Regions from separate parts of the Kribbella sp. NPDC054772 genome, predicted to be linked through region 2. Evidence: riboswitches for the same ligand, from Rfam matches in the RefSeq annotation. Region 2 holds a riboswitch; the other holds the start of a gene.

Region 1 (7,524 bases), on a different contig from region 2:
GCTCTTCAGGTTCCATCTACTCTTCGAGCAACCGGTGTGCCATGGCCAGGTCGGTGATCAGGATGTTCACCCAGCCACCGAGCAGGGCAGCGCGGATCGCCGAGTGCTTGCGGTCGCCACCCGCCACCCCGATCCGCCGCGGTACCGCCAGCAACTCCTTCGCGGTCACCCCGATGACCCGCTGGTCGAACGTCGAGCGCACTAGCTTTCCCTCTTCGTCGAAGAACCGGAAACACACGTCCCCGACGGCACCGAGTCGGCGCAGTTCGTCCTGGTCCGCCTCCGCGACCGCGTTGCCACTGCGCTGCAGCAGCGGTGAAGGCTCCAGGCTGCCGATCCCGACCAGGGCGTCGGTGAGTTGTCCCCAGGTGCCCAGAACGTCCCGAACGGACACATCGTTCATCATCGCCCGCCGGACGCCCGGCGTCCCGACCAGGCCGGGCGCGGGCAGGTAGACCGGCATCCCGCCGGTCAGCTCGGCGAACCGCGCGGTCAGCCGGGTGGCCTGCATCTGCACCGCGGCGTCGCCCAGACCGCCGACGATCTGGACCACCTTGTCGACCACCGGCACGCTCTTGCGCGGCATCCGGTCGACGGCGCTGATCAGCGTTTCGCTCCAGGACGAGATCCCGACTACGTGCCCGCCGGTGAGCGTCATGTCCAGGTACGCCGCCGCGCCCGAACCGAGCGCGGGCAGCACCTCGTCGCCGATCCCGGCGGTGTCGACGACCACTGCGTCGCGCAGCCCGTACTTGCCCTGCAGTTCGTCCTCGAGGTCGCTGTGCACGCCGCTCGGCATGGTCACCACGGTGTGCACGATGCCGACCTCGACGGCCTGCTTGAGCATCCGGGACACCCGCGCCTGGGACAGGTTCAGCTCGGCGGCGATCTGCGGCTGCCGGATGCCCTTCTCGTGGTACATCCGGGCCACCTTCGCGAGCAGCCGCAGCTCGTCCAGCCCGGGCTGGCGCACCGCGCGGTTGCTGTTCACCGGCTCCCCCTTCACGAGAACGATCAGACTGGACTATAGGCAGATGTAGACCCGCGGCGCGCCACCCGCGTCAGGCAGCGGACTTCCCGGCGTGTCCCGTACGCCGCTCGCGACCACCGAACCGTCCCGTGGGTCGACGATCGTGTAGCCCAGCGGGACGCTGTCGTCGAACACCATCACGGGCCCGCCGGTGTCGCGGTACACGATCAGCATCCCGTTCGCTCCGCGCAGCGCCCGGCCGGAGATCACCCGGGTCCAGTCCGGGACCATGTCCGTCGTCGGCAGGCCGGCGAGGATCTTCCCGAGCAGTCCGACGTACGCCGATCCCTCGAAGCCGACCGCCTCGCGCCAGCCCGCGCCCGGGGCGAGGAAGAACTCCGAGTGGCCCGGCTCCTCGGGGTGCAGGCGCCACTGCCACAGGCTGCCCGCCCCGTAGACGACGCCCATCGTGCCGCCCGCGCACAGGTTGCTCCACGCCTCGTGCCCCTGCCACCAGCCCTCCGCGACCCCGGTCCGGCCGGTGTGCTCGTACGTCGGTTCGCCGTTCGCGACTGCCTTCACGGGCTGGTTGCGCCACATGTCCGCGACCCGCTCGGGCACGTGCTCGCCGGTGTGTCCGGTCTGGCACCACTGGAAGTCCAGCCAGTCGGCGTCCTGATGCGCCGCCGGCCGGATGTGCGGCCGGTAGTGGATGCCTGTCGGTTGCTCGTAGCAGTCCACGGCCTGGACCTCTGCGCCGCCCGCTGCGGTCTGCGGCTCGGTGCCCGCGCCATCCGCTCCGACCAGGTAGATCGCCGGCTGAGCGCCGTACCGCGCGACGAGATAGCGGCAGTAGGCGGCGTACTCCTCGGGTGGGACTACCGTGCCGGCGACGTCGAGGCCCTTCCAGCCGAAGCCGTGGAAGACCGGCTGGAGGACCGGGACGATGCCGTGGTCGACGAGGATCCGGAGCAGTACGTCGAGGTACTGGAAGTACTCGGTGTTCGGCTGCAGCAGGTGCCCGTCGGCGAGGTCCTCGAAGCCCACGCCGAAGCCTTCGTCCTGCGTCCGGTCGCGGGGGCCGACGGCGCGCATGTCCGGCTGGACCGACATCAGCAGGACGGCGTTGAACCCCTTCGCCTGTCTGTCGGCGGCGTACTCACGCACTTGGTCGGGGGTGGCACGCCAGGGCAGCGCCCAGGCGGTGTCGGCCACCAGCACCGCGGGCGTGCCGTCCGCGTGCACGAGGCTGCGGCCGCCGGGCGACATCTTCCAGAACCCGTGCGCGTAGAACGGGTTGCTTTCGTCCTCGGCGACCGAAACCTCGAACTCACCGCCCGACCACGTCCACAGACCAGGAAGCGGCGGGGCGAAGCGGACCTTCCGGCCCGCGTCGCCGTCGAGGAAGGTCGGCCGCCGCAGGACGACGCCGGTCTCGTGCGCGAACTCGGCCCACTCGGTGGTGGCGGGCAGCTCGATCTCCCGCCAGACGGATGAGATGGACATGACACTCCCGGGACGCTGGTTGCCGTTAAGCTGAGGACGAGAAGAACACACGTGCTCTGGGGTCGGTGAAATTCCGAGCCGGCGGTGACAGTCCGCGACCCGTGACTTCGCAAGAAGAAGCGGTTGACCTGGTGGAACTCCGGGACCGACGGTGAAAGTCCGGATGGGAAGACGCACGTGGCAGCCGCACGTTCCCTGACGGGGGACGTGAGGCTTGTCGTTGCCCCGGAGTGCTGGTGATTTCACAGCCGAGAGGACAACGATCGTGAACACCATCACCAGCCTGGACACCATCGAACACGCCGTCGCCGAGCTCGCCGCCGGACGCCCGGTCGTGGTCGTCGACGACGAGGACCGGGAGAACGAAGGCGACCTGACCTTCGCCGCGAGCCTCGCCACACCGGAACTGATGGCGCTGCTCGTCCGCCACACCAGCGGCTACGTCTGCGCGCCCGCCGCACCGGAGGTCCTGGACCAGCTGCGGCTGCCGCTGATGGTCCCCGACAACCAGGACAGCCTGCGGACGGCGTACACCGTGTCGGTGGACGCGGCGACCGGCGTCGGGACCGGGATCTCCGCAGCGGACCGGGCGCGGACCGTCCGGGTGCTGGCCGATCCTTCGGCCCGCCCCACGGACCTGATCCGGCCCGGTCACATCCTGCCGCTGCGCGCCGTCGACGGCGGAGTCCGGCAGCGGCCCGGTCACACCGAGGCCACTGTCGAACTCGTCCGGCTGGCCGGATTGCCGCCGGTCGGCGTGATCGGCGAGCTCATGAACGACGACGGCACGCTGATGACCGGAAGCGACCTGCGCGCGTTCGCCGACGCTCATGGCTTCGCGATGATCTCGATCGCGGATCTCGTCAGCTACCTGACGTGACCAGCTTGCGGGCCGCGTCGGCGATGCCCTCGGGGGACAGGCCGTAGCGGTCCAGCAGGTAGCCGGCCGACCCCGTGGGCGCGAACTCGCCGAACCCGAGGATCGACACCCGCGCCGGATGCTGCTGTACGACGGTCTCGGCGACCGCCCCGCCGAGACCACCGCCCCGCACGGCCTCCTCCGCGGTCACGATGCCGGCCGTCTCCCGCGCGGCCGCGACCACGGCGTCGGTGTCGAGCGGCTGCACCGTCGGCATCGACAGCACGCGCGCCGAGATCCCTTCCTCGGCGAGCCGTTCGGCGGCGGCGAGCGCGCGCCACAGCACGGTCCCGTTGCTGATCACGGTCACGTCGTTGCCCTCGCGGACCGTGACCGCCTTGCCCAGCTGGAACTCGTAGTCCTCCGGATACACCTTCGGCACGCTCATCCGGCTGACCCGGATGAACACCGGCCCCTCCGTCGCGGCCGCCCAGCGCAGCGCCGCCGCGGTCTCGATCGGGTCGGCCGGCACGATGATCCGGATCCCCGCGATCGCCCGCAGCCAGGCGACGTCCTCGATCGAGTGGTGCGTCGGCCCGAGTTCGCCGTACGCGACACCGGGGCTCATGCCGCAGAGCTTCACGTTGGTGTTCGAGTACGCGACGTCGGCCTTGATCTGCTCGAGCGCGCGCCCGGTGAGGAAGCAGGACGCCGCAGACACGAACGGGATCCGGCCGCCGTTCGCCAGCCCGGACGCGACGCCGACCATGTCCTGCTCGGCGATCCCGACGTTGATCAGCCGGTCCGGGAACGCCTTGCGGAAGCTGTTCAGCTTGCTCGACCCGACCGAGTCGTTGACGACACCAACGATCCGGTGATCGGCCTCGGCGAGCTGCGCGAGCGTCTCGACGTACGCGTCCCGGCAGTCGTACCGCGGCTGGTCCGCGATCGAGCGGGTCTCCACCACTGTCATGCCAACTCCTTCAGGGCCTGCTGGTACTCGGACGCGTCCGGCACCCGGTGGTGCCACGCGACGTTGTTGCTCATGAACGAGATCGGGTGGCCCTTGTGCGTGTGCGCGATCACGAACGTCGGCTTCCCGGGCCGGAACGGTACGGCGGACAGCACGTCGAGCAGCTCGCCGTGGTCGTGACCGTTCACCTCGACCACCGCGAACCCGAACGCCGCCGCCTTCTCCGGCAGCGGGTCGAGATCGTTGGTCTCCTTGGTGGTCGCACCCTGCTGCAGCCGGTTCCGGTCGACGATTACGGTCAGCCGGTCCAGCTGGTACTGCGAGGCAGCCATCATCGCCTCCCAGTTCGACCCCTCCTGCAGCTCGCCGTCCCCGACCAGCACGTACGTGCGGCGCAGCGAGACGTCGAGCTTGGCCGACAGGGCGTGCCCGACCGCGACCGGCAGCCCGTGACCGAGCGGGCCGGTGTTGGCCTCGACGCCGGCCACCTTGTTCCGGTTCGGGTGCCCGTTCAGCGCGGACAGCGGTTTGAGGAACGTGGCGAGCTCCTCGACCGGCAGGAACCCGAACGCGGCCAGCGTCGTGTACAGCGCTCCGGCGACGTGCCCCTTGCTGAGGATGAACCGGTCCCGCTCGGGGTCGTTCACCGTCTCCGGCGTGATGTCGAGCACCGCGCCGTACAAGGTTGCCAGGATGTCGATCGCGGAGAAGTCGCCACCGATGTGCCCGGCGCCGGCGTGGTGCACCAGCTTGAGGTCCTGGATCCGGATCTGCTTGGCGGCCTCGGCGATGTGCGCGATCTGCTCGGATCGTCCCGCATGCACGGGCAGCCGGCCGAGCACCGGCATCGTCGCATGATCAATGGTCAGCGTCATGCGATCTCTGCCATCGAGCTCAGCAGGACTTTCTGGACCAGCTTCTGGGCGGCCAGCGCGTCGTGCGACGCCTGTGCCGCGGCCAGGGCCTCTTCGTCCAGTACGTCGAGCGCGTGGTGGACCGCCTTCAGGAAGGTGATCGCCTGCTTCGCGGCCTGCACGCTGTCCTCGCGGAACGGGAACTGGTCGAGCTGCCAGACGCCCTCCCAGTTGTTCTTCCGCAGCGTGTGGAAGAACTCGAACGTCTCCACCAGGTGCACCGAGCCGACCACCATGTCGTCGTCCCAGCCGCGCAGGTTGTCGTTGACGTCGATCGCGAACAAACGCCCGTAGTCGATCGCCAGCTGCGCCGCGTCGGCCGGCGTCTCCTGGCCGTACAGCGAGTGCCCGAAGTCGAGCAGGATGCCCAGGTTCGGCAGCCCGATCTTCTCGATCCCGAGCAGCGTCCGGGCGACGTTCGGGAAGATGATCTTCACCCGCGGCTCGCGCGGCTTGTACTCGATCACGAAGTTGATGTCCGGGTGCGCGGACACCAGCTCCTTCAACCCGTCCAGCGCCAGGTTCCAGATGTCGTGGTAGTTCACCTGGAACGGGTAGTCCCAGCCGTCCTGCCCCGGCCACAGCTTCACGTACGAACAGCCCAGGTCCTTGGCGAGCTCGGTTGCCTGGTGCAACAGTTCGAGGGCCTGCTTGCGTTTCGCCGGGTTCGGGTTGGTGAGCGACCCCTTGACGAAGTCGCGGGTGTAGATCTCCGGCGTGATCGCGATCGCCTTGAGGTTGTTCCGCTGCAGCGCGGCCTTCACCTCGTCGAGCGTCCCGTCGTACCCGGCGAACGGCCAGTTCAGGTCGACCACCGAGAGGTCGCCGACCGCACCGGCGCGGTCGATCTGCTCGAGCAGGCCGACGGGTTCGCCGTACCCGTCGGTCGCATAGCGGTCCTTGTAGGTGGCGAAGTGCCAGATGCCTGCGCCGAAGACCGGTAGGTCAGTCATGGTTTCCTATCTCCTTGGTGTGGGGCGGTGAGGTCAGCCCTTGAGAGAGCCGGCGGTCAGGCCACCGACAATCCAGCGCTGAAGCAGGGTGTAGGCAATGAGGATCGGCACCACCGCGATCAGGATGCCCGCCGCGAGGCCGGTGTTGTTGTTCGCGAACTGGCCCTGGAAGTTCAGCAGTCCCACCGGGATCGTCTTGTGCGCGTCGGAGTTCAGCAGGATCAGCGCGAACAGGAACTCGTTCCAGGTCGCGACCGCGTCCAGGATCGCCACCGTGACCAGGGCGGGCACGGACAGCGGCAGGATGATCGTGAAGAACACCCGCCAGTCACCGGCGCCGTCCACCTTGGCCGCCTCGATGATCTCGTCCGGGATCTGCCGGAAGAACGACTGCAGCACCAGCACCTCGAACGGGATGCCGAACGCCAGGTACGGCCCGATCAACCCGAAGATGCTGTCGGTCGCACCGGCCGAGCGCATCATGATGAAGACCGGGACGATCGTGATGTAGATCGGGATCGTCAGCCCGAGGAACACCGAGAACATCACCGTCCGGCGGAACTTCATCCGCAGCTTGGCCAGCGCGAACCCGAGCATCGCCGAGACCAGGACGCCGAGCGGCACCTTGATGATCGCCAGCACGGCACTGTTCTTGTACGTCGTGGCGAAGTTGCCGATGTCCCACGCGTCCTTGAAGTTCGACCAGGTCAGCTGAGCGGGCCAGGACAACGGGCCGTTCCCGATGAAGTCGGCGAGCGGACGGACGGCAGTGATCACCAGGAGGGCAAGAGGTGAGATCCAGAAGAGGGCTATGACGGCCAGAACGAGTGTTGTTACCAGGCCTCGACGTCCTTTGGGCCCAGAACTGGTGGAGTTGATGGTTTCCACAGGCAGCTCGACCGGGGCTTGGGCTGTGAGGGTCATGACGCCTCCCTCGTCTGGGAGCGGACGTACGGGATGCCGACGGCGATGGCCACCAGCGTGATCACGACGGCGATCGCGGTGCCGTAGCCGGCCTGGTAGTACTGGAAGACGTTGAAGTACATCCATGTCCCCATCACCTGCGTCGACGTACCGGGGCCGCCGTACGTCATCGCGTAGATCATGTCGAAGACCTTGAACGAGTCGATCAGGGACAGCGCGAGCACGATGTAGTGCGCGGGCCGCAGGCTCGGCATCGTCACGTGCCAGAACTGCTGCCACTTGGTCGCGCCGTCGACCGTCGCGGCTTCGTAGAGCTCCCGAGGGATGCCCTGCAGCGCGGCCAGGTACAGCAGCATCGGGAAGCCGGTCCGCAACCAGATCGCCGGCACCATCACGGCCCACAACGCGGTCGAGTCCTGCCCGAG
Region 2 (7,524 bases):
GGGCACTCCTCGCCATCACACTGATCGGCGTCCTGTCCGGACTCACGACCGGGACCGCGGCGGCTGACCCCGACCCGGCCGGCGACGGCAAGCTCGTCATGGTGCTGGACTCGTCCGGCTCGATGAAGGAACCGGCCGGCGACGGCAAGACCAAGATCGTCGCGGCCCGCACGGCGCTCACCCAGGTGGTGGGCAAGCTCCCGGAGAACGCGCAGGTCGGTCTGCGGGTGTACGGCGCGACCGTGTTCAAGCGCAGCCAGCCGGGTGCCTGCACCGACACCCAGCTGACCGTCCCGATCGGCACCGGCAACCGGCCGCAGTTGCTGGCCGCGATCGCGAAGTACAAGCCGTTCGGCGAGACCCCGATCGGGTACGCGCTGCAGCAGGCCGCGAAGGACCTCGGGCCCAGCGGCCAGCGGACGATCGTGCTGGTGTCGGACGGGGAGGCCACCTGTGCGCCGGATCCGTGCGTGGTGGCCAAGGAGATCGCCAAGCAGGGCATCGATCTGAAGATCGACGTCGTCGGGTTCCGCGTGCAGGGCAAGGCGCGGACGGATCTGCAGTGCATCGCCCGCGAGGGGCGCGGCGACTACTACGACGCCGACTCGACGATCGATCTCGAGGAGGGGCTGGGCCGGCTCTCGACCCGTGCCTTCCGCCCGTTCAGGATCTCCGGGACGCCGGTCGAGGGGACCGCGGCGCCGGAGGCTGCCCCGGTGGTCACCCCCGGCCTTTACTCGGACAAGTTCGACCTGCTCGACCAGCCCAAGCACTACCTGATCAAGCGGACGATCACCGGCTCGACCTTGCGTACGGGGCTCAGCTTCCGGCGGCCCGCCGGTGCCAAGAGCTTGGTCATCCAGACCGAGCTGCGGCTGAAGACCCTCGACGGGGAGGATTGCGGCCGCAGCTTCCCCCGGATCCAGGAGGGCGACCAGGGATTTGCGACCGGCACGGCGTCGAGCTGGGCGAAGTACGACAAGACGAACAAGACCTGCGCGCAGGCCGAGCAGTTGCTGCTGACGGTTGATCCGGGCAAGGACTTCCGGGAGATCAAGGACGTTCCGTTCGAGTTGCGGGTCGACGAGGAGCCGCCGGTCGATTCGACGACGAGCCTGCCGGCCGGGGCGGACGACCCAACGTGGACCGCGATGCCGGTGACGAACCCGCGCGAGATCGTGCCGGGCTCGAGCTTCCCCGACGCGCCGCTGCTGCAGCCGGGGACCTACAAGACCACGCTGCTGCCGGGCGAGCTGCAGATCTACAAGATCAAGGCCGACTGGGGCCAGCGGATCCAGGCCCAGGCGACGGTGCCGCAGCTGTCCCAGGCGGCTGGGCGGATCGTGGGCCTGCGCTACTTGGACACCGCCGTCATCTCCCCGACCGGCGAGGAGGCGTTCGCGGTCTTCCCCAAGAAGGTGCCGGGCGGTCCGGGCGGCAAGCGCGGCGTGCTGACCGGGCGGGGCGTGACCCAAGCGATCACCACCAAGGAGATCCGCTACCTGAACCGTGACGGTGCCAACAACTCCGACACCGGTACCTCGACGCCTGGCGTGTACTACATCATCGTCTCGATGACCCGGAAGGCCGACGACACGGCGTTCACGGTCCCGATGACGCTGACCGTCGGTGTGCCGGGGACGGCCGGCGCCGGTAAGCCGCAGTACGTCGACGGTGCCACCCCGGTGTCGGGCGACTCGGTGACGCCGACCGCGAACGAGACGCCGTCGGCGAGTGAGACGCCGGGTACGAGCGAGACGCCTGCCGAGCCCGGTTCGGGTGACAAGACCGAGGCAGGCGGTCCGGTCAAGGAGGGCGCCGACACCGATGACGGTGCTCCGCTCGGCCTGATCGCCGGACTCGGTGGCGGTGCGCTCCTCCTCGTGCTGGTCGGTGCCTTCGCCGTACTGCGCCTGCGCAAGAAGCCGGCCGTCGCGCAGCCGTGGCAGCAGTACCCGTCCCAGGGGCCTCCGCAAGGTCCGCACCAGGGTCCGCCTCAGGGTCCGCCGGGACGGTAGTTTCTGGTGGGTGGAGGCTTTCGCGGGGCGGTATCAGCTGATCGATCTGATCGCGACCGGCGGTATGGGATCGGTCTGGCGGGCGTGGGACCGGCGGCGCACGGGGTACGTGGCGGCCAAGGTGCTCGGGCAGCATGATGCGGCGACGCTGCTGCGGTTCGTGCGGGAGCAGTCGTTGCGGATCGAGCACCCGCACGTGGTCGCTCCGCACGGGTGGGCCGCGGACGACGACAAGGTGGTGTTCGCGATGGACCTGGTGCACGGTGGGTCCGTCGCGACACTGCTCGGAGACCACGGGCCGCTGCCGTCGTCGTACGTCGCCGTACTGCTCGATCAGCTGTTGCACGGGCTGTCCGCGGTGCATGCCGCCGGCGTCGTCCACCGCGATGTGAAGCCCGCCAACTTGCTGCTCGACGTGACGGGCCGGGGATGGCCGCACCTCCGGTTGTCGGACTTCGGCGTCGCGGCGGTGCTGGACGAGCCACGGATGACCAGGCACAGCACCGTCCTCGGTACGCCGGGATACCTGGCGCCCGAGCAGCTGGCCGGCGCGGACCCGGACCCACGTCAGGACCTGTACGCCGTCGGCGCCGTCGCCGTCGAGCTGCTGACCGGTGAACGGCCGGGCACGGACGGCGCCCGGCCGGCGGTCGACGGTCCGCTCGGCGAATTCGTCCGCCGGACCACGTCGAGCGATCCGTCCGGCAGGCCGGAGTCCGCGAGCGCGGCCGGGCGTCTGCTCGCCGCCAGCGGCGCGCTCCCGGCCGCCGGTACGACGCCGTGGGCCGACGACCCGGACGCACCCGAGGTCTTCGATCAGCTGCCCCCGCTGCCGCCCGCCGCCACCGCGACCGAGGCGGTCACTCCGCCGGCACAGCGACCGCCCACCGGCACCGCGACGGAGGCGGTGGCTCCGTCGGCGCAGCGACCGCCCACCGGAACCGCGGCGGAGGCGGTGGCTCCGCCGGCGCAGCGGGCCAACCGGGGGCGGCGGACGCTGGTCGTTGTCGCGGTCACGTGTTTCACCGGTGCGGCAGGCCTGCTCGGCGCTGCCGGTTGGTTCCTGCTCCGCTGAGCCGGAGGAGACCCGCGGAGGTCCTCCGGTCCGACCACGATGTGACCTGGGTCGTGGTGTGGGTTGCGGAGGAGGGCATACTTGAAGCACGAGTGAACCCACTCGCGTGCTCCGGGGTCGGTGTAATTCCGAGCCGGCGGTGACAGTCCGCGACCCGGTCGTCGCAGTTCGGCGACCGGTTGACCTGGTGGAATTCCAGGACCGACGGTGAAAGTCCGGATGGGAGGCGCACGCGGTCGGCGGGTGTGCTCTGACGTCCGGTCGGGCGGTGCGCGCGTCACACGGCGTACGGCGAGACTCGGGTGGCGGAGCGTGGTCGCCGGTTGTCACGAGACCCCGGTAGTGCGTCCGTGACGACGAGGGACCAGTGAGCAGTGAGCAACGCGTCGCCGATTGATGTCGCCTGGATGCGGCGTGCTGTCGAGTTGGCCGCGAAAGGGACCGGCAGCACCCATCCGAACCCGGTGGTCGGTTGTGTGATCACCGGCAGCGACGGGCACCCGGTCGGCGAGGGCTTCCATGCCGTTGCCGGTGGCCCGCATGCCGAGGTCGAGGCGCTCCGGATGGCCGGGTCGCGCGCCCGCGGCGGGACGGCGTACGTGACGCTGGAGCCGTGTAATCACACCGGCCGGACCGGTCCGTGTGCGGACGCCTTGATCGAGGCCGGGATCGCACGCGTCGTGTACGCCGTACCCGATCCGAACCGGACCGCGGCCGGTGGTGCCGACAAGCTGCGGAACAAGAACATCGAGGTCGTCGAGGGCGTTCTGCGGGACGAGGCCGAGGCGATCAACCACGTGTGGCTGCACAGCGTCCGGGTCGGTCGGCCGTTCGTCACCTGGAAGTTCGCGACCACGCTCGACGGGCGCTCGGCGGCGCCGGACGGGACGAGCAAGTGGATCACCGGCCCGATCGCGCGCGCCGACGTGCACCGGCACCGGGCGGAGTGCGACGCGATCGCCGTCGGCACCCAGACCGTGCTCGACGACGACCCCGAGCTGACGGTCCGCGACGAGGACGACGTACCCGCGGCCCGGCAGCCGTTGCGGGTCGTCGTCGGCGACCGGGACATCCCGGAGACGGCGCGGGTCCGCAACGACCGCGCGCAGACGTTGCTGCTGCCGACCCACGATCCCGCCGAGGTGCTGCGGCAGCTGGACGACCGGCACATCCGGCACCTGTGGCTCGAGGGCGGCCCGACGCTGGCCGCCGCGTTCGTGCGCGCCGGCCTGGTCGACCAGATCGTCGCGTACGTCGCTCCGGCGGTGCTCGGCTCCGGGTTCGCCGCGGTCGGCGACCTCGGCGCGGAATCGATCGACCACCTGCGGCGGTTCAAGCTAGCGGACGTCACCCGGCTGGGTGACGACGTCCGGCTGACCTTGGTTCCTCTGGGAGGAAAGTAGATGTTCACCGGCATCATCGAAGAACTCGGCACCGTCGAGTCCCTGGACCTGTTGGACGGCGACGCCGCACGGCTCACCATCCGCGGGCCGAAGGTGACCTCGGACGCCGGCCACGGCGACTCGATCGCGGTCAACGGCTGTTGCCTGACAGTCGTCGAGTACGGCGACGGTCTGTTCACCGCCGACGTGATGCGCGAGTCCCTGCAACGGACCAGCCTCGGCGGCCTGGTGAAGGGTTCGCCGGTCAACCTCGAGCGGGCCGTCACCGCGCACGCCCGGCTCGGCGGGCACATCGTCCAAGGCCACGTCGACGGCGTCGGCACGATCGCGAGCCGGACGCCGGGGGAGCACTGGGAGGACGTCCGGATCGCGACGTCGCCGGAGATCCTCAAGTACATCGCCGAGAAGGGCTCGATCGCGATCGACGGGGTGTCGTTGACCGTGACCGACGTCGACGACGCGTCCGGGACGTTCGGGGTCAGCCTGATCCCGACCACGCTGGAGCTGACCGTGCTCGGGCGGAACGCGGTGGGTGACACGGTCAACCTCGAGGTCGACGTGATCGCGAAGTACGTGGAGAGACTTCTTGCCGGAGGCAACGTGAAGGACAACGGAGGCGACCGGTGAACCCGATCGACTGGCTGCTCACCTCGCAGGTGACGATCGCGGGCTCGCCGGTGCTGGTCCGGGAGATCGTCGGCAACGTGTTCGGTCTGGCCAGCGCGCTGTTCGGCATGCGCCGGCTGGTGTCCGCGTGGCCGGTCGGCATCGTCGGCAACGTCTTGCTGTTCACGGTCTTCGTCGGCGGGATCTTCGACACCCCGCAGGACAAGGATCTGTGGGGGCAGGCCGGGCGGCAGGTGTTCTTCGCGATCGTCAGCCTCTACGGCTGGTACCGGTGGTACCAGACCCGCCACGGTGGCGCGGCCGCGGCCGTCCAGCCGCGGTGGGCGACCGCCCGCGAGCGGCTCGAGCTCGGCGGTATCGCGGTCGTGCTCTACGCGATCGCCTACTTCGTCCTGCGTGAACTCGGCTCCTGGGGTCCGCAGTGGGACGCGTGGATCCTGACCGGGTCGATCCTGGCCACGTACGGGATGGCGCGTGGCTTCGTCGAGTTCTGGCTGATCTGGGTCGCCGTCGACATTGTCGGCGTACCGCTGCTGGTGCAAGCCAAGTTCTACCCGTCGGCGACGATGTACGTCGTCTACGGGCTGTTCTGTGTCCTCGGGTTCGCGTCGTGGTGGAAGATCCAGAACCGTGCGCGGATCCAGACTCCCGAACCGGTGGTGGTGGGTTAGATGGGTGACGTACTGAAGCTCGACACGATCGAGCACGCGATCGACGAGATCCGCGCCGGGCGACCGGTGATCGTGGTCGACGACGAGGACCGCGAGAACGAGGGCGACCTGATCTTCGCGGCCTCCAAGGCGACGCCGGAGCTGCTGGCGTTCCTGATCCGGTACAGCTCGGGTGTGGTGTGTGTGCCGATGGAGGGTGCGGAGCTGGACCGGCTCGGCATCCCGTTGATGACACCGCACAACCGGGAGCGGATGCGGACGGCGTACACGATCTCCGTGGACGCGCGGGACGGAATCAGCACCGGTATCTCGGCGGCCGATCGGGCGCGGACGATCCGGGTGCTCGCCGACTCGGCCTCGGAACCGTACGACCTGGTGCAGCCGGGGCACGTGTTCCCGCTGCGTGCTCGCGAGGGCGGCGTACTCGTCCGGCCCGGGCACACCGAGGCGTCGATCGACCTGGCGCGCATCGCCGGGCTGACGCCGGCTGCGGTGATCTCCGAGATGGTGAACGACGACGGGACGATGAAGCGCGGCCTCGAGCTGCGAGCCTTCGCCGACGAGCACGGGCTCGTTCTGGTGTCGATCGACGACCTGATCAGGTACCGGCGGCGAACCGAGTCGCAGATCCAGCGCGTCGCGACAACGACCCTACCGACGCGGTACGGCGACTTTGTGGCGCATGGCTACCGCAACACGGTGGACGGGTCGGAGCAGCTCGCGCTGGTGCGTGGTGAGATCGGGAACGGGCCGACGCTCGTGCGGCTGCACTCCGAGTGTCTGACCGGGGACGTGTTCGGATCGCTGCGATGCGACTGCGGACCGCAGCTGGACGAGGCGATGCGGCAGGTCGCGGCCGAGGGTGGCGTGGTGGTGTACCTGCGCGGTCACGAGGGGCGCGGGATCGGACTGCTGCACAAGCTGCAGGCGTACGAGTTGCAGGACGCGGGGCGGGACACGGTCGACGCGAACCTCGATCTCGGGCTGCCGGCGGACGCTCGCGACTACGGGACCGGGGCGCAGATCCTGGCCGACCTGGGCGTGAAGGAGGCCCGGCTGCTGACCAACAACCCCGACAAACTCGCCGGGGTGCAGGGCTACGGCATCGAGGTCATCGAGCGGCGCGGGATCTCGATCGACCCGACCGAGCACAACCTGCGGTACCTGCGCACCAAGCGCGATCGAATGGGTCACCACCTGCCTGGTGGCCTGCTGACCGAAGAGAACGGAGCCGGCTGATGTCGGGTAGTGGAGCACCCACCATCGAGGTCCCGCGGGTCGAAGGCGCCCGGGTCGCGATCGTCGCGGCCCAGTGGCACCCCAAGGTGACCGACGGGCTGCTCGCCGGCGCCGTACGGGCCTGCGAGGACTCCGGCGCTTCGTACACCGTCGTACGCGTGCCGGGCTCCTTCGAGCTCCCAGTCGCTTCGTTGCATGCGGCAAAGTCCGGGTACGACGCGGTGGTCGCGCTCGGCGTGGTCATCCGCGGCGACACCCCACACTTCGAGTACGTCTGCCAAGCGGCCACCGAAGGCCTCATGCAGGTCGGCGTCAGCACCGGCGTACCGGTCGGCTTCGGCGTACTCACCTGCGACAACGACCCCCAGGCCCTCGACCGAGCCGGCCTCCCCGACAGCCGAGAAGACAAAGGCTACGAAGCCACCCAAGCCGCCCTCTCCACCCTCGCAGCCGTCCGCCAACTGGCATAGCCGTCCCCGCACCCAGCCGGC

Evidence for each region. A riboswitch is a leader RNA that binds a small molecule or an ion and turns the genes downstream of it on or off. The one in region 2 is predicted to bind FMN.
Region 1: it holds a riboswitch for FMN, as region 2 does, so the genes downstream of both, ribB (3,4-dihydroxy-2-butanone-4-phosphate synthase) here and ribD (bifunctional diaminohydroxyphosphoribosylaminopyrimidine deaminase/5-amino-6-(5-phosphoribosylamino)uracil reductase RibD) in region 2, are expected to answer to the same signal.

What each region holds. Positions count from the first base shown of each region.
Region 1 is NZ_JBSHBJ010000009.1:148,212-155,735, reverse strand. It holds gene ACWGID_RS17545 (threonine/serine ThrE exporter family protein) at 1-16, opposite strand, end outside; gene ACWGID_RS17540 (sugar-binding transcriptional regulator) at 17-991, opposite strand; gene ACWGID_RS17535 (apiosidase-like domain-containing protein) at 1,025-2,476, opposite strand; FMN riboswitch at 2,524-2,657, shown strand; gene ribB (3,4-dihydroxy-2-butanone-4-phosphate synthase) at 2,742-3,356, shown strand; gene ACWGID_RS17525 (transketolase family protein) at 3,340-4,308, opposite strand; gene ACWGID_RS17520 (transketolase) at 4,305-5,183, opposite strand; gene ACWGID_RS17515 (sugar phosphate isomerase/epimerase family protein) at 5,180-6,175, opposite strand; gene ACWGID_RS17510 (carbohydrate ABC transporter permease) at 6,209-7,099, opposite strand; gene ACWGID_RS17505 (carbohydrate ABC transporter permease) at 7,096-7,524, opposite strand, start outside.
Region 2 is NZ_JBSHBJ010000016.1:98,863-106,386, forward strand. It holds gene ACWGID_RS24295 (vWA domain-containing protein) at 1-2,018, shown strand, start outside; gene ACWGID_RS24300 (protein kinase domain-containing protein) at 2,029-3,093, shown strand; FMN riboswitch at 3,197-3,328, shown strand; gene ribD (bifunctional diaminohydroxyphosphoribosylaminopyrimidine deaminase/5-amino-6-(5-phosphoribosylamino)uracil reductase RibD) at 3,468-4,496, shown strand; gene ACWGID_RS24310 (riboflavin synthase) at 4,497-5,123, shown strand; gene pnuC (nicotinamide riboside transporter PnuC) at 5,120-5,794, shown strand; gene ACWGID_RS24320 (bifunctional 3,4-dihydroxy-2-butanone-4-phosphate synthase/GTP cyclohydrolase II) at 5,795-7,033, shown strand; gene ribH (6,7-dimethyl-8-ribityllumazine synthase) at 7,033-7,503, shown strand.